4 regions of the Bradyrhizobium sp. HKCCYLRH3059 genome follow, and region 3 is predicted to be linked to each of the others. Evidence: predicted binding sites of a transcription regulator. Region 3 holds the regulator's gene; each other region holds the start of a gene.
The links. The regulator LexA, encoded in region 3, represses DNA repair genes until DNA is damaged. The targets are predictions, from matches to a motif close to TGTTCNNNNTGTGTTCNG.
Positions count from the first base shown of each region.

Region 1: the regulator LexA is predicted to act here: its motif matches at 4,087-4,104, upstream of ACQR13_RS09565 (ImuA family protein).
Region 2: the regulator LexA is predicted to act here: its motif matches at 1,467-1,484, upstream of ACQR13_RS04285 (helicase-related protein).
Region 4: the regulator LexA is predicted to act here: its motif matches at 1,883-1,900, upstream of ACQR13_RS04880 (DNA recombination protein RmuC).

Region 1 is NZ_JBNPUF010000002.1:563,027-568,941, reverse strand. Features, by position in the region: gene ACQR13_RS09580 (TfuA-like protein) at 1-1,078, shown strand, start outside; gene ACQR13_RS09575 (UdgX family uracil-DNA binding protein) at 1,127-2,611, opposite strand; gene ACQR13_RS09570 (putative DNA modification/repair radical SAM protein) at 2,765-4,003, opposite strand; gene ACQR13_RS09565 (ImuA family protein) at 4,187-4,981, shown strand; gene ACQR13_RS09560 (Y-family DNA polymerase) at 4,875-5,915, shown strand, end outside.
Region 2 is NZ_JBNPUF010000001.1:925,254-931,168, reverse strand. Features, by position in the region: gene ACQR13_RS04285 (helicase-related protein) at 1-1,325, opposite strand, end outside; gene ACQR13_RS04280 (DUF3108 domain-containing protein) at 1,897-2,673, opposite strand; gene rpmB (50S ribosomal protein L28) at 3,289-3,597, shown strand; gene ACQR13_RS04270 (T6SS phospholipase effector Tle1-like catalytic domain-containing protein) at 3,938-5,200, shown strand; gene ACQR13_RS04265 (hypothetical protein) at 5,261-5,509, opposite strand; gene ACQR13_RS04260 (transcriptional regulator) at 5,668-5,904, opposite strand.
Region 3 is NZ_JBNPUF010000006.1:179,792-185,706, reverse strand. Features, by position in the region: gene ACQR13_RS20005 (hypothetical protein) at 1-3, opposite strand, end outside; gene ACQR13_RS20000 (alpha/beta fold hydrolase) at 2-619, shown strand; gene ACQR13_RS19995 (molybdopterin molybdotransferase MoeA) at 836-2,047, shown strand; gene lexA (transcriptional repressor LexA) at 2,253-2,951, shown strand; gene ACQR13_RS19985 (hypothetical protein) at 3,226-3,666, shown strand; gene ACQR13_RS19980 (ComEC/Rec2 family competence protein) at 4,060-5,915, opposite strand, start outside.
Region 4 is NZ_JBNPUF010000001.1:1,066,560-1,072,474, forward strand. Features, by position in the region: gene ACQR13_RS04875 (AmpG family muropeptide MFS transporter) at 1-499, opposite strand, end outside; gene ACQR13_RS04880 (DNA recombination protein RmuC) at 617-1,852, opposite strand; gene def (peptide deformylase) at 2,022-2,549, shown strand; gene fmt (methionyl-tRNA formyltransferase) at 2,691-3,626, shown strand; gene truA (tRNA pseudouridine(38-40) synthase TruA) at 3,747-4,484, shown strand; gene dapE (succinyl-diaminopimelate desuccinylase) at 4,568-5,722, opposite strand; gene ACQR13_RS04905 (DUF805 domain-containing protein) at 5,740-5,915, opposite strand, start outside.

The DNA.
Region 1 (5,915 bases), on a different contig from region 3:
CGTCGGCAAGGTGTTCGCGGCTTATCGCGACGGCGTGTTCGAGGCCGACGACGAGGTCGCCCTGATTCACGGGCCGGCTGAGCTCGGCTTTCCCGCGCTGTCCGAGCCGCTGGTCAACATCCGCTTCACCTTGCAGAAGGCGGTCGACCAGGGCGTGATCTCGGAGGCGTCCCGCCTGGTCCTGGAGGCGCTCGGCAAGGCGAGCTTCTATCCCGAGCGCAGCTACCCGGCGCTGCTGCAGGGCGCGCGGTCCGACGGTCGCCCGACGGCGCAGGAGATCGACGCGCTGGAGGCCTGGCTGCCGGATCACCGCGTCGACCAGAAGCGCGAGGATGCGCTGGAGATGCTGCAGACGATGCGGCGCCGGTTTGCCGGAGACACGGTGCCCAAGGCGGTCGATTACGCCTTCGAGCACACGCAGCTATGGGACGGCCTGATGCAGGACGCGCGGCGTTCGGCGGCCGCAGCGCGCGAGACGGTGATGCCGGACGGAACGCCGCACCTGCTGGACGAGCTGCGCCTGCTGGCCGTGCGCGGCAGCGACCTGTCCGACAAGGCGATCGCGAGATTTCTCGCGGCATCGGAGGCGAAGCGCCGCGGCGTCAGGGTCGACGCGCAGGCGCTGAGCGCGGAGATCATCCGGTTTCGCCAGAGCAGGGATTTGATGGACCCGGCCGAGCTCGAGGCGTGGATCGCGCGCAACGGCCTGACCCGGTCGGAATTTCTGGAGCTGATGCTGGACGAGGCGCGCATCCGATCTTTCAGGAAGGGGCTCAACGGCTCGGCCCTGAATGCGCTGGCCGACTGGGCGCGGATCGACGGCCATTTCGAGGATCTGCTGGCGCGCGCGCGCGACAAATGCGACGTGCTGAAGCAGACGGAACTCGACGGCGGTGGCAGTCCGGCGGACTATGGCCTCAGCGAGGGCGAGCTGATGGCGAGATACCTGCCCGCGATGCAGGCCGGCGCACCCGACCGGGACGAGACGGACGTGGCGGTGTCGCTCGGCTTTCCCGACCGAGCAGCGCTGATCCAGGCCTTGCTGCGTGAGCACGTCTACACGTCGCGCAAATCCTGAGGCCCCGTTGTCGCGTGGGGGCGGCCCGGTCGAGGCCATGCCGGCCCGTCACGCCGCATGTGCGCGCTTGATCGCGGCCGCGGCAATCTTCAGGTCCTCGACGAAGCGCTCATACTCCCGCGCCTTGGCGTCGGCATCCGGCAGCCGCAGCAGGTAGGACGGGTGCACCGTCACCATCGCCTTGGGGCCGTCGGGCAGGTCGGCGACATGACCGCGGTTCTTGGTGACCTGCGTGATCTTGCCGAACACCGCTTGCGCGGCGGTCGCGCCCATCGCCACCACCAGCGCCGGACGCACGGCGGCGAGCTCGCGCTCGTACCATTGCCGGCAGGCCTTGATCTCCGGCGTGTTCGGCTTCTGGTGCAGCCGGATCTTGCCGCGCGGCACGAACTTGAAGTGCTTCACCGCATTGGTGACGTAGACCTTGGACCGGTCGATGCCGGCCTCTTCAAGCGCGCGGTCCAGCATCTGGCCGGCCGGGCCGACGAAGGGATGGCCGGCGAGATCCTCCTTGTCGCCGGGCTGCTCGCCGACCAGCATCAGCGGCGCATGCGCGGGGCCTTCGCCGAACACGGTTTGCGTGGCGTCCTTCCACAGCGGGCAGGCGCGGCAGGAAGCGGCTTCTTCGCGCAAGGTCTCAAGATCGGCGGCCTCGACATCACGCGAGGTCTCAGCAGCGGGCGCGTGGTGGGCTTTCGGCTTGCGGCTCATCGCAGTCTCCTCGACGCGTTTCTGCGGCTTGTGGGGTTCAGTGCCGGCTTCGGCGATCATCGATGACGTGCGCCGGCTGGCGGCCGCGATCAGCGGCTGGATCAGCTTGGCCTCGGGCAGGTTCTGCCAATATTTCTTCGGCATCTCCTTTTCCATCGCCTTCACTTTCAGCCGTGCCGGATTGAAAATGCTGGCATAATAACGCAGCCAGACCTCTTCGAGCCGGTCCTCCGACGGCGCTTCAGCCTTGCTCACACCGGGCGTGAAGCTGACGCGGCTGCCGTCCCAATGCGCACAGAGTTCGGGCGTCAGGATCGACCACGGCATGTCGGCGAAGCGGCGGGCGAAGAACGGCGCGGCGCGCTCGACGATGTGGTGCTCCGGCTCGAACCAGGCGACGTAGCGCGCCTCGCGCTCGCGGCCGACCTCGCGGAAGCGGACGAAGGCATGCATCTTGTGGACGTCGCGGCGCACCGCCCGCGCCAGCGCGTTGGCCTGGGCGACATCAGGATCGGTCGCGATCTCCATGAGATCGTGGTTGGTCCGCAGACGCCACAGCAGCCGGTAGAGCAGGGCGAAGCGGTTGGGATCATTGTGCAGAATCGCGCTCTCGGCGAGCTCCATGAAGCTCGCCGGCACTGAGAACGCGCCCTTCGGCACCTCGGGAAGCTGCGTGTCGGCCTGATCGTCGAACAGGTCGGGCGCTGCGCCCTTGACGCGCCAGCTGACATCGGCCGGCTTGACGTCGTTCATCGCCAACGCCCGCGCCGCCTGACGCCAGCCGTCGAAATCAGTGTCGCTGTCGAGGGTTACGACGTGCATTTCACCTCTCTCGTCATTGCGAGCGAAGCCGCCGCGTCATTCCGGGGCGCTTCGCAGAGGCGAACGCGGAATCTCGAGATTCCGGGTTCGATGCTTCGCATCGCCCCGGAATGACGGCTGTTTCCTGGCTTCGGTCTTCGCCACGACGTTCAATTAGAACCCAAATCCCAGCTGCTGCGGTTTGGGCCGCAGCCGGGCCGCCAGCCCGGCACCGTCGAGCAGAGACGGCTGTGGCCGGTGGTCGGAGAGAACGATGAACGGCAGGACCTTGTTCCTGACAACGTTGAGCCGGGCGAGATCCGCAAACCGGATCGTGGTGGTGCGGCGGGTGGCGAGGATGCGCTGGACGGTGCGGGTGCCGAAGCCGGGTACGCGCAACAGCTCCTCGCGGCTCGCTTTGTTGATGTCGAGCGGGAAGCGGTCGCGGTGGCGCAAGGCCCAGGCGAGCTTGGGGTCGATGTCGAGCGGCAGCATGCCTTCGTTCTCCTCGACGATCTCGTCGGCATCGAAGCCGTAGAACCGCATCAGCCAGTCGGCCTGGTACAGCCGGTGCTCGCGCACCAGAGGCGGTGCCTGCAGCGGCAGCGCGCGGCTGGCATCGGGGATCGGGCTGAAGGCGGAGTAATAGACGCGCTTGAGCTTGTAGGCGCCGTAGAGATTGGCCGAGGTCGACAGGATGACGCGGTCGTTGGCCTCGTCGGCGCCGACGATCATCTGCGTGCTCTGGCCGGCCGGCGCGAAGCGCGGCGGCTTGGCCCGGCGCACCGTCTTCTTCGCCTCCGCCGTCTCGTCGAGCTTGAGCCGGAGACGGCCCATGGTACGGCGGATGGCGCGCTGGTCCTTTTCCGGCGCGAGCGTCGTCAGGCTCGCCTCCAGCGGCGTCTCGATGTTGATGCTGAGCCGGTCGGCATAGCGGCCGGCCTCGGCGATCAGCGCCTCGTCAGCCTCCGGAATCGTCTTCAGATGGATGTAGCCGCGGAAGCGATGCTCCTCGCGCAATTTGCGCGCGACGCTCACGACCTGCTCCATCGTGTAGTCGGGGCTGCGGATGATGCCCGACGACAGGAACAGTCCCTCGATGTAGTTGCGGCGATAGAAGTCGATGGTCAGCTTCACCACCTCGTCGACCGTGAAGCGCGCGCGGGCCACGTTGGAGGAGGCGCGGTTGACGCAATACAGGCAGTCGAAGTTGCAGGCATTGGTCAGCAGAATCTTGAGCAGCGAGATGCAGCGTCCGTCCGGCGCATAGGAATGGCAGATGCCCATGCCGGGCGAGGTCGAGCCGAGGCCCTTGCCGTCGCGGGAATCCCGCATCTCGGTACCGCTGGAGGCGCAGGACGCGTCGTACTTGGCGGCATCGGCCAGGATCTCCAGTTTGCGCAACAGCTCCATGGCTTTGAATCCCTTTGATTCCATTCGTTGAATCACACCCGGGTCAATCCCGATTGACTCTCTCGAAGGCGTTAGCTTTATATTAGAACGTATCATGAACAAAGAGGGTCGTCGCGGGTTCACTGCCTGATCACTGAAACAACGGCAGCGCCCGCACGATGGATTGAAGAGGAGCGGCGACGGATGACCGGCGCACGCATGGATACGCTCGCGCGTCTGCGCGGCCGCATTGCCCGTCTCGAGGCGGGAGATGGCGCACATGATTTGCGCCGGGTCGCGCTCGGCCATGACGAGGCCGACGCGACCTTGCAGGGCGGGCTCGCGACCGGCGCGCTGCACGAGGTGTTCGCCGAGACCGGCCGCCAGGCGGCAGCCGCGACCGGCTTCCTGTGCGGGCTTGCCGCGCGTGTCGCCGCGCACCGGCCCCTGATCTGGATCCGGCAGGATTTCGCCGAGCGCGAGATGGGCGCGCTGTCGATGAGCGGGCTCGCCGAGCTCGGCCTCGATCCGCGCCGCATCGTCATCGTGTGCGCGCCCGATCTCGACCACGCCTTGCGCACCGCCGCCGACGCGCTCGCCTGCGATGCGCTCGGCAGCGTGATGCTGGAGGTGTGGGGGGAGACGCAAAAGCTCGATCTCGTCGCCAGCCGCAAGCTGACCCTGGCGGCGCAGGAATCCGGCGTCACCGCGCTCATGTTGCGCATTGCGGCTGCGCCCGAGCCATCGACCGCGGAGACGCGCTGGATCGTGCGCACCGCGCCGTCACCGCTCGTTGCCCCGTGGATGGCGTGGGGCGCGCCGCGCCTCGATGTCGAGCTCATTCGCAACCGTCACGGCCAGACCGGACGATGGATCATGGAGTGGACCCCCGATGCATGCCGTTTCAACGAACCGGCGGCGGATCCTCAGCCTGTGGCTGCCGCGCCTGCCCATCGATCGCATCAAAAGACAGCGGGCACTCACAGGCGCTCCGCCTGAGAGCAAGCCGCAGGTCGTCGTCATCAAGGACGCCAATGCGCTCTTGATCCATTCGCTGGACGAAGCGGCGGCGTGCCACGGTGTGTCGCTCGACCAGCCCTTGGCGAATGCCCGCGCGGTCTGTCCCGACCTCGTCGCGCACGAAGCCGATTTGGCGGCTGATGCAAAGATGCTGGAGAGCATCGCCGACTGGTGCGACCGCTTCACGCCGCTGGTGGCGCTCGACCCGCCGCATGGGTTGTCGCTCGACATCACCGGCTGCGTGCATCTGTTCGGCGGCGAAGCCAGGCTGATGCAGTCGGTCTGCGACGCGCTGACCGCGCATGGCCTCATTGTGTCGGCGGCGATCGCCTCCAACGCCGTCTGTGCGCGTACGCTGAACCGCCAGGTGCATGGCCGCATCGTGCCCGACGGCGAGGAGGCGGCCGCGGTGGCGCCGCTGCCGGTGGCCGCCCTCGGCGGCAGCGAGGCCATTACGCTCGGCCTGCGCCGAGCCGGCCTCAAGACCATCGGCGACGTCGCCGCGCGCGGCCGCAACGAGATCACCGCGCGGTTCGGCGCCGCCTTCACCCGCGTGCTGGCGCAGGCGCTGGGCGAGGCCGATGCGCCGATCAGCCCGCGCAAGGTCCCGCCGGACTACATCGTCGACAAGCGTTTTGCCGAGCCGGTCGCGACCGACACGGTGATTGCGGCCAGCCTCTCCCGTCTGGCCGCGATGCTGGTGGCGGCGATGGCGCAGCAGGGCAAGGGCGCGCGGCGGCTGGAGGCCTGCTTCTTCCGCACCGATGGAATGGTGCGCGTGATCACGGTCGACACCGGCCAGCCGGTCACCGAGGCCGCAATCATCGACCGGCTGTTCCGCGAGCGGCTCGAGGCGCTGAACGATCCGCTCGATCCCGGCTTCGGCTTCGACATGATCCGGCTCGCTGCTGGC
Region 2 (5,915 bases), on a different contig from region 3:
CGGATCTGTGCAATCCGCCCCGACAGCGTATCGATGTCGCCATCGACGCGGTCGGCCTGATCGACCTGGGCCGCGTACCAGGCGTCCGGAATACGCCCCTTCTGCATCAGGAAGCCGAACACGGTGGTCACCAGCTCCGCATGGGCGGCCGGCGACAGCCTGCGATAGTCGGGAATCTGGCAGGTTTCCCACAGACGCTCGACCGCGGCCGCGCCGTGAGCCATGTCGCGCACCTCGGCATCGCGCGCGGCGTGATCGAGCACGCGCAGATCCTCCGCAATCGGCGCGCGCGTCAGCGCCTCATGCGCCGGCGCGACCGCCAGGGAGACCTGAAGCGCGCTCAAGGACGCGAAATCAAGCCGGGAGTTGCGCCATTGCAGCACCTTCACGGTATCGAAGGCATGGTTCTGGAGCGCATTGACCAGCTCGGGCTCGAATGGCGCACAACGTCCGGTGGTGCCGAACGTGCCATTGCGCGTCGCGCGTCCGGCACGGCCGGCGATCTGGGCAAATTCCGACGGCGTGAGCCGGCGGAACTGATAGCCGTCATATTTGCGGTCGGACGCGAAGGCGACGTGATCGACGTCGAGGTTGAGCCCCATGCCGACCGCATCGGTGGCGACGAGATAGTCGACGTCGCCGTTCTGGAACATCGCCACCTGCGCGTTGCGGGTTCGCGGCGACAGCGATCCCAGCACGACAGCGGCGCCGCCATGCTGGCGGCGGATCAGCTCGGCGATGGCGTAGACCTCGTCGGCCGAGAACGCCACGATGGCGGTCCGGCGCGGCTGTCGCGTGATCTTGCGATCACCGGCGAATTCGAGTTGCGACAATCGTGGCCGTGTCACCATCGACGCGCCCGGCAGCAGGCGCTCGATGATGGGGCGCATCGTCGCAGCACCCAGCAGCAGCGTCTCGTCGCGACCGCGGCGATTGAGGATGCGGTCGGTGAAGACGTGGCCGCGCTCGAGATCGGACGCGATCTGGATCTCGTCGACGGCCAGGAACGACACGTCGAGATCCCTGGGCATCGCCTCGACGGTCGACACCCAGTAGCGCGGATTTTTCGGCTTGATCTTCTCCTCGCCGGTGATCAGCGCGACGGCCTCGCTGCCGACGCGATCGGCGATCTTGTTGTAGACCTCGCGCGCGAGCAGCCGCAGCGGCAGTCCGATGATGCCGGAGGAATGCGCGAGCATGCGCTCGATCGCCAGATGCGTCTTGCCGGTGTTGGTGGGGCCGAGCACGGCGGTGACGCCGCTTCCGGGAGCGCGGTCGGACGTGCGCTCGAAAGGCGAGGCAGCCGAAGGGGACGAAAAAGCCATTCGTTAAATGTGGGTCTCGAAGCCGGCGTTGGAAGCGCGCCGTTCACGCGCGACGGATGCGGAATAATCGTGTGTCTGGAGAGGCTGCGATGCTGACCCCTGTCTCACATTGTGACGCATATAGTGACGCAGCTTAAGCTTCGGAACGCCTTGAGAACGAATCGCGAAGGAATCGCTGACTCCGTCGGCTTTCCGGCTTCGTTCACCGCAACATCTCGCGCTCTGCCATCAAGCCAGCACTAGATCAAGTTTTCGCGGGCTCCACAAGCAACGCTTTCGCGATGGAACTGGCGCGCGTTCAGCGCGTCCCGAGTCGAATCAGAATCAGGGAAGAGTCAAACGGATTCACGCGCAGCAGACAGTATCGATAGGGGGTCCCGACAAATCGGAGCTCATGAGCCCGTCAGTCCGGAGATCATGCAGCGCGAACCCCGAATCTCCATCGGATTCAAGCGATAGCGGACGGCATGCCGTCAGACCATCACGCCACGGCCGCTGTCGCGGCCCAGCCGCTGACGGCGCTGTGCCGCAACGACGAGATTCCGATGTGGAGGAGCAGAGAAACGACGCACTACTGGGTCTTGGCGACGTGCGGCGCCGCCTGGGTGATGAACGACGTCGCTTCCAGCATCGCGGTCCCCAGCGGGGTCGGGATCACCATCTTGAACGGCACCAGCACACGGGTGCCGGCGATCGGCACGAAGAAGATCTCCATGTTGCGGGCCTGAGCCAGATATTTGATCACCGGCCGGTCCGGGATGTAGCCCGCGACTGGCGTGAAGTAGATCGCGCAGACCAGCGCCGGGCCACGATAACCCTTGTCTGCCTTGACGTTCTCCATGCGCTTGTAGTCGAGCTTGAGCTCGTAGCGCATGCGGCCGTCGAACACGGGCGCAGCGCCGCGGCACGAGTCCGGCGACAGCAGCTCGCCGTTGCCCGGCACGCGCACCAGAGAGGCCGTCATCGGATCGAGCACGCCACGCTTGTGGGCATCCGTCACCGGAATGCGGTCGGGATCGACCGGAGGCGCCGGCTCGATGGCGAAGTCCTTCACAGTACCGTTCTGCAGATTGATGCGGATCTGCTCGGATTTCTTTCCCGTCGTGGTCGAGGCCTGGTAGCTCTGGCCGACCAGGGCGCCGTTGACGACGCGCCCCTGCACCGAGCCGGTGCCTGATCCTTGCGAGAAGCTCTTGAGCAGGCCGGCGGTGCCGCCCTGAGCCGCGGCACCATACTGATCATCCCCGATCTCGACCGCCCAGGTGCCCTTGCCGACGGGGATGCCAGCCAGGGAAGCCTCGTATTGAGCGTCCAACCGAGCCTGCGCCTGGGCGTTTTGCGCCAGCAACAACAGGCAGAGCGCTGCCCCGGCCGCGGCCAGGCGACAGGAGAGAAATGAGGGAACCGAGATGATGGTCACGTGACGAATGATCCTACCGATCCGCCTGCCTGAGCGCCGGACCGATCCGGCGCGCCGTCCTTGCTACTTAAGCCAAAAACGCCTTCAAACAACGCGAACCGTCCGACAATGGCGGTTTGTCCAGCGCTTTGCGGCTGAACAGCACTCAGACCGTCGTCCGCAACTCTGCCGGAACCGAGCCGCGAACCTCCGACCGCGCCAGCATGCCGCCATTCCGGCATTTCGGACTGTTCGCGGGATATCCATCCATCACGTCCGAATGCGCCCTTTATATGGTCTAAACTATCGGCTATACTATTGATTATACGCCTGCTTTTCTGCTGGTTGGCGATTTCGGCCCGATCAGGAGGATGCACGGGTCGCGCCGTTCGGGTTCGCCGGCCCGGCTCCCTCTATTTGCTGCGTCCTTCAAAACCTTGACGAAAAGCCGCATCCCCCCTATACGACCGCATCTCCCAGAGACGAGCTGGACGAGTTTTGGACCCCCGCGGCCCGCCGACACAGGCGGACGAAGGGTGCGGGGATGAGAGAGGATTTATTGCCATGTCGCGGCGCTGTGAACTGACGGCCAAGGGTCCCCAGGTTGGCCACAAGGTCAGCCACTCCAACATCAAGACCAAGCGGCGCTTCCTGCCGAACCTGTGCAACGTGACCTTCATCTCGGATGCACTCGGCCGCAACGTGCGCCTGCGCGTCTCCACCAACGCGCTCAAGAGCGTCGACCACAATGGCGGCCTCGATGCCTATCTGCTCAAGGCCAACGCCGCGACCCTGTCGCCGCGCGCGCTGGAGCTGAAGCGCGCCATCGAGAAGAAGGCGGCGGACGCTGCCCCGGTCGCCAAGGCGAGCTGAGAGAGCAAGCCGAAATTCAGGATTGATGCAGAAGCCGGACGCGTCACGGGCGGGGCTTCAAGCTGAACGAGATGTCGAAACGGCCGGGTCGAGAGATCCGGCCGTTTTGCTTGCGGATGCCGTGACCAACTGACAACTCTGGACACGGGCAGCAGGCGCGGGGCGGCAGGACACGGGTGACCATCCGTTCGTACAACGGCGCCCTGCAGTCACTTCGCGATGTCCGCCGCGCCGCGCGCAACAGCGACCCAGACGAAGTGCCATAGGGAACCGACCTCCCCAACACCAGCCGGATGCTCTACACTCGTTGCGGTAGCATTATTGCGGACATTCCTTTGCCATGAAGAATATTGTCATCTGCTGCGACGGCACCGGCAACGAGATCAGCGAGAACATCTCGAACGTGCTCAAGCTTTATCGGTGCCTGCGCAAGACCGACAAGACGACACCGCATCAGGTCGTGTTCTACGATCCCGGCGTCGGCACGTTGACGCAGCCCGACAGCTGGCATCGCTTCAAGGCCAATTTCAACATGGTGCTGGGGCTCGCGACGGGCTACGGCCTCGACGACAACGTCATCAACGCCTACTCTTTCCTGACCACGCAGTACCAGGACGGCGATCGCATCTTCCTGTTCGGCTTCTCGCGGGGCGCCTACACCGTGCGCGTGCTGGCCGGGCTGATCCACAAGATCGGGCTGATCTCGCCGGGTCAGATCAATCTCGTCGGCCCGGGCGTGATCGCCTACAAGAAGTACTCCTCCGACAATCCGAAGGCCGGGCGCGGCATCACCAAGGAGCTCGAGAGCACCGAGGAGGACGGGCCGATCCCGGAGAGCCGCGCCGACCAGGCCGCGCAGTTCGCACGGATTACCTCGACGCGCTGGCCGACGATCCATTTCGTCGGCGTGTGGGACACGGTGGCGAGCGTGATCGTGCCGCGCACCGACCGGCTGTTTGCGCTGCCGAGCCTCGAGGAGCTCGCCTTCACGATCGAGAACCCGAGCGTGAAGATCTTCCGTCAGGCTGCGGCGATCGACGAGCGCCGCTGCATGTTCCGGCTGAAGCCGTGGGGGATGCCGCAGACCTTCACGCCGAACCGCTTCAACAAGGCGCAGGCGCGACCGCAGGACGCCAAACAGGTGTGGTTCGCCGGCGTGCATTCCGACGTCGGCGGCGGCTATCCCGAGGTGCGGTCGGCGGCTTCGAAATATCCGCTGCTGTGGATGATCGACGAGGCGGTCGAGGCCGGGCTGACGGTCAATCCGCGCACGGTGAATCAGCTCGCCTGGGGCGTGCAGCGCAAGAACAGTCCATTCTCCTACGTGGCGCCGAGCGTCCAGGGCCCGCTGCACGATTCGATGACGCCGGCCTGGCGGCTGCTGGAATGGCTGCCGAAGGGCGCGACGTACAAGGAGTGGCCGGAGCGCAAGGCGCATTTCGGATTGTACATTCCGAATTGCGAGCCGCGCTTCATTCCCGAGGGCGCGTTCGTCCACGAGAGCGTGCTGATGCGGATCGCGGAATCGCAGGACTACCGGCCCGTCAATCTGCCCGCGTCCTATGAGCGCGTCCCGCTTCCGGTCAAACAGAAGGCGGAGTAGCAGCAACGGCGCGTTGCGCGTCGGGCAGCGTCTTCAGAGGCCCGCGTGTGGCGGATCGCCTCAGATCATGCGCAGATGGATGACGCCGTCGGTCACCTCGCCACGGGCGAACTGCTCGCGCGCCATCTGCTCGAACGCCGTGCGGTTTCGCTGCAGATAGGCGAACGCCTGGTTGCGGGTGCAAAAGCAGGTCTCGAGATGACAGACCTGCCGCGTGGCGCCGATTGCGAGCGCGAATGCGATCGTCTGGCCTCCACGCTGCGTCTCGTCCTTGGCGATGCGAACGTCTGTAGCTGTCGACTTGGCCACGTCAGCCTCCTCGGTACGAAGGTCGGGTCTGTACGCGGGACGCGGTTGAGACGTAATGATCAGGCATGGATCGCCCGTCTGTTCGAGCACCGGCAACGGATCTGAAGTTCCGATAGTTCCACCGGGCAGTCGACGTCGGAAGGCGAGACGAAACCGCGCTAGCGAGCGGCCTTCTTCCGCCGCTTCGGCGCAGGCGCCGCGTCAGAACCCGCTTGCGCAGCTTCCGCTTCCTTGGCGAGCCGCAACACGCGCAGCCGCTCCATGTTCTTGCGGACCGCCGTCGCGCGCTGATCCCATTCGGCGCGCGCCTTCGCCCCGTCCTCGGCGGCGACGCGCTGGCGCTCCGACCGCGCAATGCTTTCGGGGGAGCGTTCTGACATCTTCTTGGTGGCCATCGACTGATCCT
Region 3 (5,915 bases):
CATGTGGCGCGTGCAGATCGAGGGCGTCGCGGCAACGCATATGACGATCGCCTATGACCGGCGCGGATTTGGTGAGACGGTCGCCTATGAGGAAGCTCATTCTCCGGTCGAGGACCTGCTCGCCGTCGTCGACGCGCTCGCGCCGGCGCGGCCGGCGACGCTGATTGCCTGCTCGCAAGGAGGCCGCATCGCGCTCGACTTCGCGCTTCGCCATCCGTCACGTATGGCATCGCTGGTGCTGATCGCACCTTCGATCAGCGGCGCGCCGGAGCCGGTCTATCCACCGGAGATCAAGGCGCTAACGGCGTCGTTGGCCGCTGCCGAGGCCGCACAGGATTGGGATCGGGTCAGCGCTATCAAGGCGCATCTGTGGGTCGACGGTCCCTTGCAGCGCGAGGGACGCATCTCCGGCGAGCCGCGCGAGACGTTCCTGAAGAAGAACGCCGCCGCACTCCGCGCGCCGCCAACCGGCGCGACTCTCGATGTGGCACCAGCCTTCCCACGCCTCGCGGAGATCGTCGCGCCATCGCTCGTCATCCGGGGGGACTTGGACTTTCCTCACATCCAGCAGCGAAGCAGGCTGCTCGCCGCAACAATGCCGAACGGGGTCAGGACATGAGCTGGCCGGAACGGCGCACCTGCCGAGCCTGGAACGTCCGCAGGAGGTCATGCGGTTGATTGCGGACTTTCTCGCGCGATCGTGAGGCAGCGGCCCGGAAACGGCCCACAGCAGACGGTCAGAACGCAGGGAGCGGCCTAGGCCCTTGGCCGCGCCGTGCGCGTTCGGTTAGAAGGCGATTCATTCGATCTGCCGTCTCCGTCCGAAGGAAATCCCATGGCCCTGATGCCGGTGTCTGATGCGTTGTCCGCCGTGCTCGCCGGCGCCGAACCGCTGGCCGAGGAGCAGGTCGGGCTGGACGAAGCGTTTCACCGCATCCTGGCGCGGGACATCGCGGCGCTGCGGACGCAGCCGCCCGAGGCGATGTCGGCGATGGACGGCTATGCCGTGCGCGCGGCGGACGCCGCCCAGGCCAAGGCGCGGCTGAAGATCATCGGCGAGGTTGCGGCGGGGCGGCCGTTCGATCGCGTGGTTGGACCCGGCGAGGCGGCGCGGATCTTCACCGGTGGCGTTGTTCCGGAGGGCGCGGACGCGGTGGTGATCCAGGAGGACACGATCGCCGAAGATGGCCACGTCGTGATCACCGAGGCCGCGATCAAGGGCCGGCATATCCGGCCGGCGGGCGTCGACTTTCACCAGGGCATGGTGCTGCTGAAGTCCGGGCGCCGGCTCAGCGACCGCGACCTGTCGCTGGCGGCCAGCATGAATCATCCGGCGCTGCCGGTGCGGCGCCGGCCGAAGGTGGCGCTGCTCGCCACCGGCGACGAGCTGGTGATGCCGGGCTCGACGCCCGGCCCGGGCCAGATCGTCTATTCCAACGGCTACGCCTTGCGGGCGCTGGTGCGCAACGAGGGCGGGACCCCGATCGATCTCGGCATCGCCGCGGATACGATGGAGGCGACGATCGCCGGCATCCGCCGGGCCCGAGAGGCCAAGGCCGACATCTTGATCACGACCGGCGGCGCCTCGGTCGGCGATCACGACCTGGTCAAGCAGGCGCTCGAAGCCGAGGGCGTCGAGATGGCGTTCTGGAAGATCGCGATGCGGCCGGGCAAGCCGATGATGCACGGACGGCTCGGCGACATCAGGGTGATCGGACTGCCCGGCAATCCGGTGTCGTCCTATGTCTGCGCCCTCCTGTTCCTGGTGCCGCTGATTCGGCGGCTGCTCGGCCGCGACGAGGCCGTGATGCCGCGCGAGGCCGCCCTGCTCGGCCGCGAGCTCGGGCCGAACGATTCGCGCGAGGACTATCTGCGGGCGCAGCTCGAAGAGCGCGCCGACGGCACGCTGGTTGCGACCCCGGTGAGCCAGCAGGATTCGTCGCTGCTTGGGAATCTCGCACTCTCGCAGGCGGTGGTGATCCGGCCGGCGTTTGCGCCGAAGGCGCCTGCCGGCAGCCCGTGCGAGATCCTGCGCCTGCCGAATTGAGCCGCTTCCCCGGTAAAGCCCGGTCTGTTCATCATATTTTTAGGATTGCGGAACACACATCGAACATATAGTGTCCGTTCATGATTTGTTTTTAGTATGTTGCGGGCGACGCGATGACGGTCCGACTCCAGGGCGCTCTCAGCCAGTTTGTGCGCGAGGCGCAGCTCTTGGACTCGGACGACAACAAACCGGGGACCAGGTCGAGATGCTGACGCGCAAACAGTACGAACTTCTGCGGTTCATCAACGAGCGGCTCAAGGAAGCCGGCGTGCCGCCGTCCTTCGACGAGATGAAGGATGCGCTCGATCTGCGCTCGAAGTCCGGCATTCATCGCCTGATCACGGCGCTCGAGGAGCGCGGCTTCATCCGCCGGCTGCCCAACCGCGCCCGCGCGATCGAGGTGATCAAGCTGCCCGAGCTGTCACAGGCCGCCAACAACCGCCGCGGCTTCACCCCATCGGTGATCGAGGGCAATCTCGGCAAGGTGCGCACCAGCACTCCCGCGCTGGACGATGGCGAGCGCCCCGTCGCAGTGCCGGTGATGGGCCGCATCGCCGCCGGTACCCCGATCGAGGCGCTGCAGACCCGCAGCCACACCATCAGCGTGCCTGCCGACATGCTCGGTAACGGCGATCACTACGCGCTCGAGGTACGCGGCGACTCCATGGTCGATGCCGGCATCCTCGACGGCGACATGGCGCTGATACAGCGCAACGAGACCGCCGACACCGGCGACATCGTGGTGGCGCTGATCGACGATGAGGAAGCGACGCTGAAGCGCTTCCGCCGCCGCGGCGCATCGATCGCGCTGGAGCCGGCCAACACCGCCTACGAGGTACGCATCCTGCCGCCGAACCGGGTGAAGATCCAAGGCAAGCTGGTCGGGCTGTACCGCAAGTACTGATCGCGAATGGGATCGGTCGATGGGCGGCGGGCGCACGCGCTTTCGCCGCCGATCGGAGGCTGCCCAGCAAAATACGTCACGCGCGAATGCACCTCATGATGTGCAGCGCGGCATGCTCAAACGCTTGTGATCGGCCGCGGGCACACGCGATGCAGATCAGCGCAGAATTGCCGCGAAGCGCGCGCTAACATCACCATCGATGTCCACTCTGATAGAGGCCTGCGCCTGTCCGGGGGGAGCGTGGGTCGGCTATCTCTCAACGAGGAGCGATCCGATGTGTGACTACAGCCTCCATGCGGTTGCGTCCCGTCCCGCCAAGGTCGGCGAGACGTTGATCTCGATGACCTTCCGTGGCACCGCCACCCGCGGCTTCGCGCTGGAGAGCGAGCCGACCGTCGCAGTTTGCATGCTGCCCGGCACCGAGTTGGCCTTCGCCGAGGACGTCCGCTACGACAGCCGCTGGCTCTGGACCCGGACGATCCGCGAGCGCGTCGCAAAGTTCAACAGCATCGAGACTCACATTCCCGATCGCCATCACGACGCGATCGAATTCGCCGATGGCCGCCACGTGCTGGTGACCCAGCTCTGCGAGGGCCAGCGCGTCACCGTGCTGCAATTGCCGGTCAGCAAGCAGCCGGCGGAGCGACGCCCGGACATCGCCGAGGACGTGCCGCCTTCGCAGGCCACACCGATTCGCCGCATCAGCATCACCTGAGGGGTCTCCGCATCGGCATTTCTCTCGGTCGTGAGCGAGCTTTCGACCGTGGGAGATTTGGGTTCTGCAAGCGCAAAGTCCTCTCAGGCGAACCTCACGCCCCGGCATCGCATCGAATAGGAACGACATCCCTCGGCCGGCATGATGTGCCGGGGGAGCCTGCCGCCGTGGTCAACAAGATCGATTGGAACAAGGCCGCCGGGATCACCGAGCCCGGCTGCAATATGCTTGTGTTCGGATGGCTGACAGTCACGGCTGACGACATCGCCATCTGGCAACGCTATCCGCGCGCTGCGTTCACGCTGGCCGAAAGCCCCTCGCTGTTCGATGGACTTGGCAACATGGACCTGGCGACACCGAGTATCATCTCGGCACGTTCGAGCTGCCCGGCACTCAGTCTTCCTCGCCCTGCTCCGTCTCCGGCGGCGTCGCGTCCTGAGGCCGCACGGCCGGCGCGCGCGGCGTCAGCGTCGTGTCGAACTCGCCGGCCTCGGCGGGCGCCGGCCACCATGGGCGGTCGGTGCCGCCGGCGCGCGCCGGCGTGACGGCGAAGCTCCTGCCCCGCTGCACCAGCATCAAGGCGCCCTGCTGCCGCAGCCGCCCGCGATCGATGACGGCCGCCGCGCAGGATGACGGCGCGGCGCGCGCGGTGACGATGAGCGCGACGCGGGCGCAATCATCGGCGAGCGCCTCGGCGCGCAGGGTCAGGGCGGCGAATCGGCCGTCGGCCATTGCGACCACGCAGCCCGCCTCGTCGCAGGAGACGCCATCGGTGAGCGATGAATCCGCCGGCAGCCGGGCATCGGCGTCGGCCGCGAGCCACTCCTTGGTGGCGAACACGTCCTTGCCGATGCGCATCGCATGCAGACGCCCGTCACGGCCGCGCACCGCCACCGCGCGCCCATCGCCGGCGATCAGCACGTCGGGCAGCGGCGTCGCGGCGGCCCACACGGTGGCCACCACGAGCCCCACGGCGCCCGACCAGCGCAGCGGTGTGCGCAGCAGGCCGATCAGGATGACACCGAGGCTGGCCAGGATCAGTGGACCGATGCCGAAGGCCGGGATGCGCCCGACCGCGCCGGGCAGCGCCGCCACCCAGCGCGTCACCGCGATCATCCAGTCGATGCCGAGGCCCATCAGCGTCCACCAGGGACCGTCGAGCCCGAACGGCGCCGCCACGAGGCCCATCAGGCCGGCCGGCATCACCAGCGCCGAGACGACCGGCATCGCTGCGAGATTGGCGAGCACGCCATAGGGCGTGACGCGATGGAAATGGAAGGCGGCATAGGGCGTGGTGGCGAGCCCCGCGATCAGCGAGGCCAGCAACAGCATCGCAAGCTCGCGGCCGCCCCACAGCGCGATGCGCTGGGTGGCCGAGCTGTCCGGCGTCGCGAACAGTCTGGGCAGGCCGAACTGCACCAGCGCGACCAGGCCGAGCGTTGCCGCGAACGACATCTGGAAGCTCGGATGCACGAGCGCTTCCGGGGCCGCCACCAGCACGATCATCGCCGCGACCGCGAGCGTGCGGAAGGTGACGGCGCGGCGGTCGACCATGACCGCGATCAGCACGACGGCCGTCATGAAGAACGACCTTTGGGTCGCGACCTCCGCGCCTGAGAGCAACAGATAGAACGCCGCCGCGACCAGCGCCGCGGCCGCCGCCCATTTCTTGATCGGATGGCTGATGGTGAGGCCGGGGATCAGCGCCAGCAGCGCGCGCACGGCGAAGAACACGACGCCGGCGACGACCGCCATGTGATAGCCGGAGATCGACAGCACATGGCCGAGACCGGAGACGAACATCGCGTCGTTGACATCGGGCGTGATGGCGTCGCGCCGGCCGGTCAGCAGCGCGGTGGCGATGGCGCGCTCGTCGCCCGACAGGCGGCCGCGGATGCGTGCGTCGATCGCATCGCGCAGACCCTGCATGGCCGCCGCATAGCCCAGGCCGAAGCCGGCGGCCTGCGGCGGCGTCGCCGTCGTGATCGCGCCCATCACGAAGCCGGAGGCGCCGATGCCCTGGAAGAACATGTCGCGCGCGAAGTCGTAGGATCCCGGCCGCACCGGGGCCATCGGCGGCAGCAGCCGCGCCTTGAGCTGCACGAAGCTGCCGACCTCGGGCGCCGCGCCCTTGCGCACCGCGAGCCTGACACGCGCGATGGTGACGGCGTTGCGCGGGCTCTCCATCGACGTCACCCGCAGCACGATGCGGTCGCTGCGCTCGCGGATGTCGCGCGCCTCGACGAAGC
Region 4 (5,915 bases), on a different contig from region 3:
TCTCCGGCAGGCTCTCGACGCGGAAGGCGTCGACCACGATGTCCTGGGTCGCCGACATCGCGGCGACCAGCAGCGCGGCCAGCGCCACCATGAACGGCGCGTGCGCCGGATCGGTCAACGCCAGCAGCAGGATGGCGGCGATCAGCAGCAGTTGCGCGAACACCAGCCAGCCGCGCCGCCGCCCGAAGGCGCGCGTCAGCAGCGGCACGTGCAGCGCGTCGACCAGCGGCGCCCAGAGGAATTTCAGCGTGTAGGGCGTGCCGACGAGCGCGAACAACCCGATGGTCCCGAGGTCGACGCCGAGCTCGCGCATCCAGATCTGCAAGGTCGAGCCGGACAGCGCCAGCGGCAGCCCCGACGAAAATCCGAGGAACAGCACCACGAGCACGCGCGGCTGCAGATAGACGGCCATGCTCTCGCGCCAGGTGGGGGCTTTTGGCGCAGCCTCGGGCTTTGCGCCGGTCGCGGTGATGTCGGAAGAAGCCTCAGGTACGGTCATGGATGGGTGGTAGCAGATTTGCGCAAGAAACGCTCCCCATCTCAGCTGTCATCGTCCGCGAGCCGGGCGATGACAGTCTTGGCAAAATTCAAGCTGCGACAAGGGCGAGCTACCCAATCACTCCCCCGCCTGCATGCGTCCCGCCAGCGGAAACAAATCGGGCGCGGTGCCCGTAGCTGGCGCGATGCGTGGCGACTCCACCGGCGTGTCTTGTTTGCTGAAGTCGAGCTCCTCGATCCGCGCGGCGCGCTTCTCGATCTTGTCGGCCGAGATGAGGATCTGGCGGATGTCCTCGCCGACATCGCCGAAATGCTTCTGCAGCTTGAGCACGCGCTCGCGCAGGCGGCCGAGATCGTCCCCGAGATGGATCACCTCGTTGCGGATCTGGTCGGCGGCGTCGCGGATGCGTGCGTCCTTCATGATCTGCTGCATGACCTGGATCGCGAGCATCAGCAGCGACGGCGACACCAGCACGACGCGCGCGCGATACGCTTTCTGGATGACGTCGTCGAAGCCATCATGGATCTCGGCATAGACCGATTCCGACGGCACGAACATCAGCGCGGTGTCCTGCGTCTCGCCGACCACCAGATATTTCTCCGCGATGTCGTTGACGTGACGCAGCACGTCGGTACGCAGGCGCTGTGCGGCGGTGCGCTTCTCCTCGTCCGTCTCCGCATCATGCAGCGCGGTCACGGCTTCCAACGGAAACTTGGCGTCGATGCACAGCGGTCGCGCGTCGGGCAGGAACACGACGCAGTCCGGCCGCTTGCCGCTGGCGAGCGTGTACTGGAACGCGTAGCTGCCCTTCGGAAGTCCGTCCTGCACGATCGCCTCCATCCGCGCCTGGCCGAACGCGCCGCGCGACTGCTTGTTGGCGAGGACGTCGCGCAGGGTCGTGACCTGGGTCGTCAGCTCGCTGAGATCACGGTGGGCATTGTCGATGATGCCGAGCCGCTCGTGCAGCACGCGCAGACTATCCATGGTGTGGCGCGTACTCTGCTCCATCGACTGTCCGACGCGATGAGTCACCGCATCGAGCCGCTCGTTGACGCTGCGGGCAAGATCAACCTGCCGGCCGGCGAGCAGCTGCGCCATCGCGTCGACCCGGCCGGAGGCCTCGCTCTGGACGCGGATCATCTCGCTGAACCGATGTTCGATCTCATCGCTGCGCATCGCCTGCTGGGCCGCGAGCTCGGCGCCGCGCCGGCCGGAACGCACCACGGCCGCCACGATCATCACGAGCAGCAGCACCACCAGCAAGCCAAATCCGATCAGCGCATCGCTGGCGCGGACCGGAAGGTCGCCGATCATGATGACGACAGGATTGAGGGACTGGCTGGCGGCGGTCATCACGCCCGTCTATCCGATTCGCACAAGCTCGCGAACGAAGAGAGAACATTTATGGTTAAGGCCGGGTTAAGAATCATGGTTAACAAGGCATTGAAATTCATGGTTAGCGAAGTCTTAACCGCGAGCCATCACATTGACCGCGCCGGTTCCGCGGCTTAAATCGCGCGCCATGTCCCTAAGAGAAATCATCATCCTGCCGGACCGGCAGTTGCGGCTGGTGTCCAAGCCGGTCGAGAAGGTCACGCCGGAGATCCGGCAGCTGGTCGACGACATGTTTCAGACCATGTACGACGCGCCTGGCATCGGGCTCGCAGCGATTCAGGTCGCGCAGCCGCTGCGCGTCATCACCATGGATCTGGCCAAGCCCGACGCGAACGGCGAAGGCAAGCGCGAGCCGCGCGTCTTCATCAATCCGGAGATCGTTGCCAAGTCGGACGAGCTGTCGGTCTACGAGGAAGGCTGCCTGTCGATCCCCGAATATTACGAGGAGGTCGAGCGGCCGGCGCGCGTGCGCGTGCGCTTCACCGATCTCGACGGGCTGGTTCGCGAGGAGGATGCCGAGGGGCTCTACGCCACCTGCATCCAGCACGAGATCGACCATCTCAACGGCGTGCTGTTCATCGACTATCTGTCGAAGCTCAAGCGCGACCGCGTGATGAAGAAGTTCGCCAAGGCCGCCAAGCGCGCCAGCGAGTAACGATCAACTCTCTCCTCCGTCATGCCCGGGCTCGACCCGGGCATCCACGTCGCGCCGCGCGTTACAGGCAGCTCGACGTGGATGACCGGGACAAGCCCGGCCATGACGCGGAGGATTCGGCAATGCAGGATCTTCCACCAGATGCCGCTTCGCCTGATCTTCATGGGCACGCCGGATTTCGCCGTGCCGACCCTGCTCGAACTCGCCGGCCACGGCCACGAGATCGCGGCGGTCTATACGCGCGCGCCGAAGCCCGGCGGCCGCCGCGGCCTGGCGCTGGTGCCGACGCCGATTGAGACCGAGGCGCGCCGGCTCGGCATTCCCGTGCTCACGCCGAAGACGCTGAAGACCGAGGACGCGCTGGCTGCGTTCCGCGCCCATGAGGCCGATGCCGCCGTTGTCGTCGCCTATGGCATGATCCTGCCGCAGGCGATTCTCGATGCACCGAAACTCGGCTGCTACAACCTCCACGCCTCGTTGCTGCCACGCTGGCGCGGCGCCGCGCCGATCAACCGTGCCATCATGGCAGGGGACGCTGAAAGCGGCGTGATGGTCATGAAGATGGATGTCGGTCTCGACACCGGCGACGTTGCGATGGCCGAGCGTCTACCCATCACTGACGCGATGACGGCGTCCGATCTGCACGATCGCCTCTCGCGGATCGGTGCCGACCTGATGGTGCGCGCGATGGCGGCGCTGGAGCGCGGCGGGCTGACGTTGACGAAGCAGGCCGAGGAGGGCGTCACCTACGCTGCCAAGATCGAGAAGGCGGAGGCGCGGATCGATTGGACGAAGCCGGCGCATACGGTGCTGCGGCACATCCACGGCCTGTCGCCGTTCCCCGGCGCCTGGAGCGAGGTCACGCTCGATGGCGAGGCGGTGCGTTTGAAGTTCCTGCGCTGCGCGCTCGCCAGCGGCGCGGGCGAGCCGGGCGCCGTGCTCGACGAGCAGCTCACCATCGCCTGCGCCGACGGCGCGATCCGCATCACCGAGCTGCAGCGCGCCGGCAAGGGCCCGATGAAGGCCGCGGATTTCCTGCGCGGCACCCCATTGAATCGCGGTGCTCGTTTTTCGTAACGCTGTCATACCCCGCGAAAGCGGGGTATCCAGTACGCCGAGACGTGCATTGTCGCGCCGAGACGTCGGCGAATACTGGATCGTCCGCCTGCGCGGGCGATGACGGCAGCAATAGACCGAATGCCCCGCTACAAGCTCACCATCGAATATGACGGCGCGCCGTTCTGCGGCTGGCAGCTGCAGGAGACCTTGCCGTCGGTGCAGGGCGCGCTCGAAGCCGCGGTGCAGGCGACCTGCGGCGTGCCCACGCGTGTGCACGGCTCAGGCCGCACCGACGCCGGCGTCCACGCCACCGGCCAGGTCGCGCATTGCGACATCGCCAAGGAGTTCCGCCCGGACAAGCTGCGCGACGCGCTCAACTCGCATCTGAGGCCGAACCCGGTCGCGGTGCTCGCCGCCGAGATCGTGCCCGACACCTTCGAAGCGCGGTTCTCCGCGCGCAGGCGGCACTACCGTTACCGGATCGTCAATCGCCGCTCCAACCTCGCGCTGGAGGTCGGTCGCGTCTGGCGGGTGCCGCAGCGGCTCGATTCCGATGCAATGCATGCAGCCGCGCAGCGGCTGATCGGCAAGCACGACTTCACGACGTTCCGCGATACCGAATGCCAGGCGAAATCGCCGGAGAAGACGCTGGATCAGCTCGACGTCGTGAGGGACGGCGATGCGATCACCATCCTCACCTCCGCCCGCTCCTATCTGCATAGCCAGGTCCGCTCGATGGTCGGCTCACTGGTGTGGGTCGGGCAGGGTCGCTGGACCGCCGATGATCTCGCCGCCGCGCTCGCCGCGCGCAATCGCGCCGCCTGCGGCGTCGTCGCGCCGCCGGAAGGGCTTTACCTCGTGAAGGTCGACTACTAATTGCGGCCGCTCCACTCGATATCGCTGCCGCGGAGACGTCCTGGATTCCTTCGCTGCGCTCGCAATGATGCGCAGATAGGGGGTCACGCGAAGTAGCGATCGAGAATGCCGCGATAGATCTTCGTCAGGGTGGCGATGTCGGCGACCGAGGCGCGCTCGTCGATCTGGTGCATGGTCTGGCCGACCAGGCCGAACTCGATCACCGGGCAGTAGCTCGAGATGAAGCGCGCGTCGGAGGTGCCGCCGGTGGTCGAGAGCTCCGGCTTGCGGCCCGTCACGCTCTCGATCGCCGCAACCGCGAGGTCGGTGAACGGTCCGGGCTTGGTCAGGAACACGTTGGAGTTCGACGGCAGCCAGTCGATGCGGGCGCGGATGCGATTGCCGCAGGCCTTCGTCAGCCGCTCCTCGACCAGCGCGCGCAGCGTCTCCTGCGTATGGCAGTCATTGTAGCGGATGTTGAACTTCGCCCGCGCCAGTCCGGGAATGACGTTGCTGGCGGTGTTGCCGACATCGACGGTGGTGAATTCGAGATTCGACGGCTGGAACTGCGCGCTGCCGTTGTCGAGCGGTTCGTCCGACAAGGCCACGATCAGGCGCGAGATGTCCGGCACCGGGTTGGAGGCGCGGTGCGGGTAGGCGACGTGGCCCTGCTTGCCCTCGACGATCAAGGTGCCGGACTGCGAGCCGCGGCGGCCGATCTTGATGCAGTCGCCCATGACCTCTTGATTGGACGGCTCGCCGAGCACGCAATGGTCGAACCGCTCGCCGCGCTCGGCCGCCCACTTCAACAGCTTGATGGTGCCGTTGATCGAGACGTCCTCCTCGTCGCCGGTGATCAGGAACGAGATCGAGCCCTTCGGCTGTCCGCTGTGATCGCGCAGATAGTCGAGTGCAGCCGCGACGCTGCAGGCGATGCCGCCCTTCATGTCGACGGCGCCACGGCCATAGATGTAGCCGTCCTTCACCTCGCCCGAGAACGCCGGCAGGCTCCACGCCGCTTCATCGCCGGGCGGCACCACATCGGTGTGGCCGGCGAACGTGATGTGCGGCCCGTCGGTGCCGATGCGGGCATAGAGGTTGTCGATGTCGGCGGTGCCTGCTTCGGAGAACGTCACGCGATGCGTGGTAAAGCCCGCGTCCTTCAGCAGGGCCTCGAGCACGCCGAGCGCGCCGGCATCGGCCGGGGTCACGGAGGGGCAGCGGATCAGGTCGCGGGTGATGGCGAGGGCATCGGTCATGCCTTTCGCTTAACATGCTATTTTGCCGGCGGGCTAGTGCTGCCGATTGCCGCTTCCCCTCGCGGCGGGCTCGCAACGTGCGGGGTGAACTCCAGCTCCTTGTGCTGGTTCCAGGCGGGCGCGGGCGGTCTTGGCTGGCGGGAGCGTTCGCTGGATCGGACCTTCGGCAACGGATTGGGCCCGAAGCGATTGG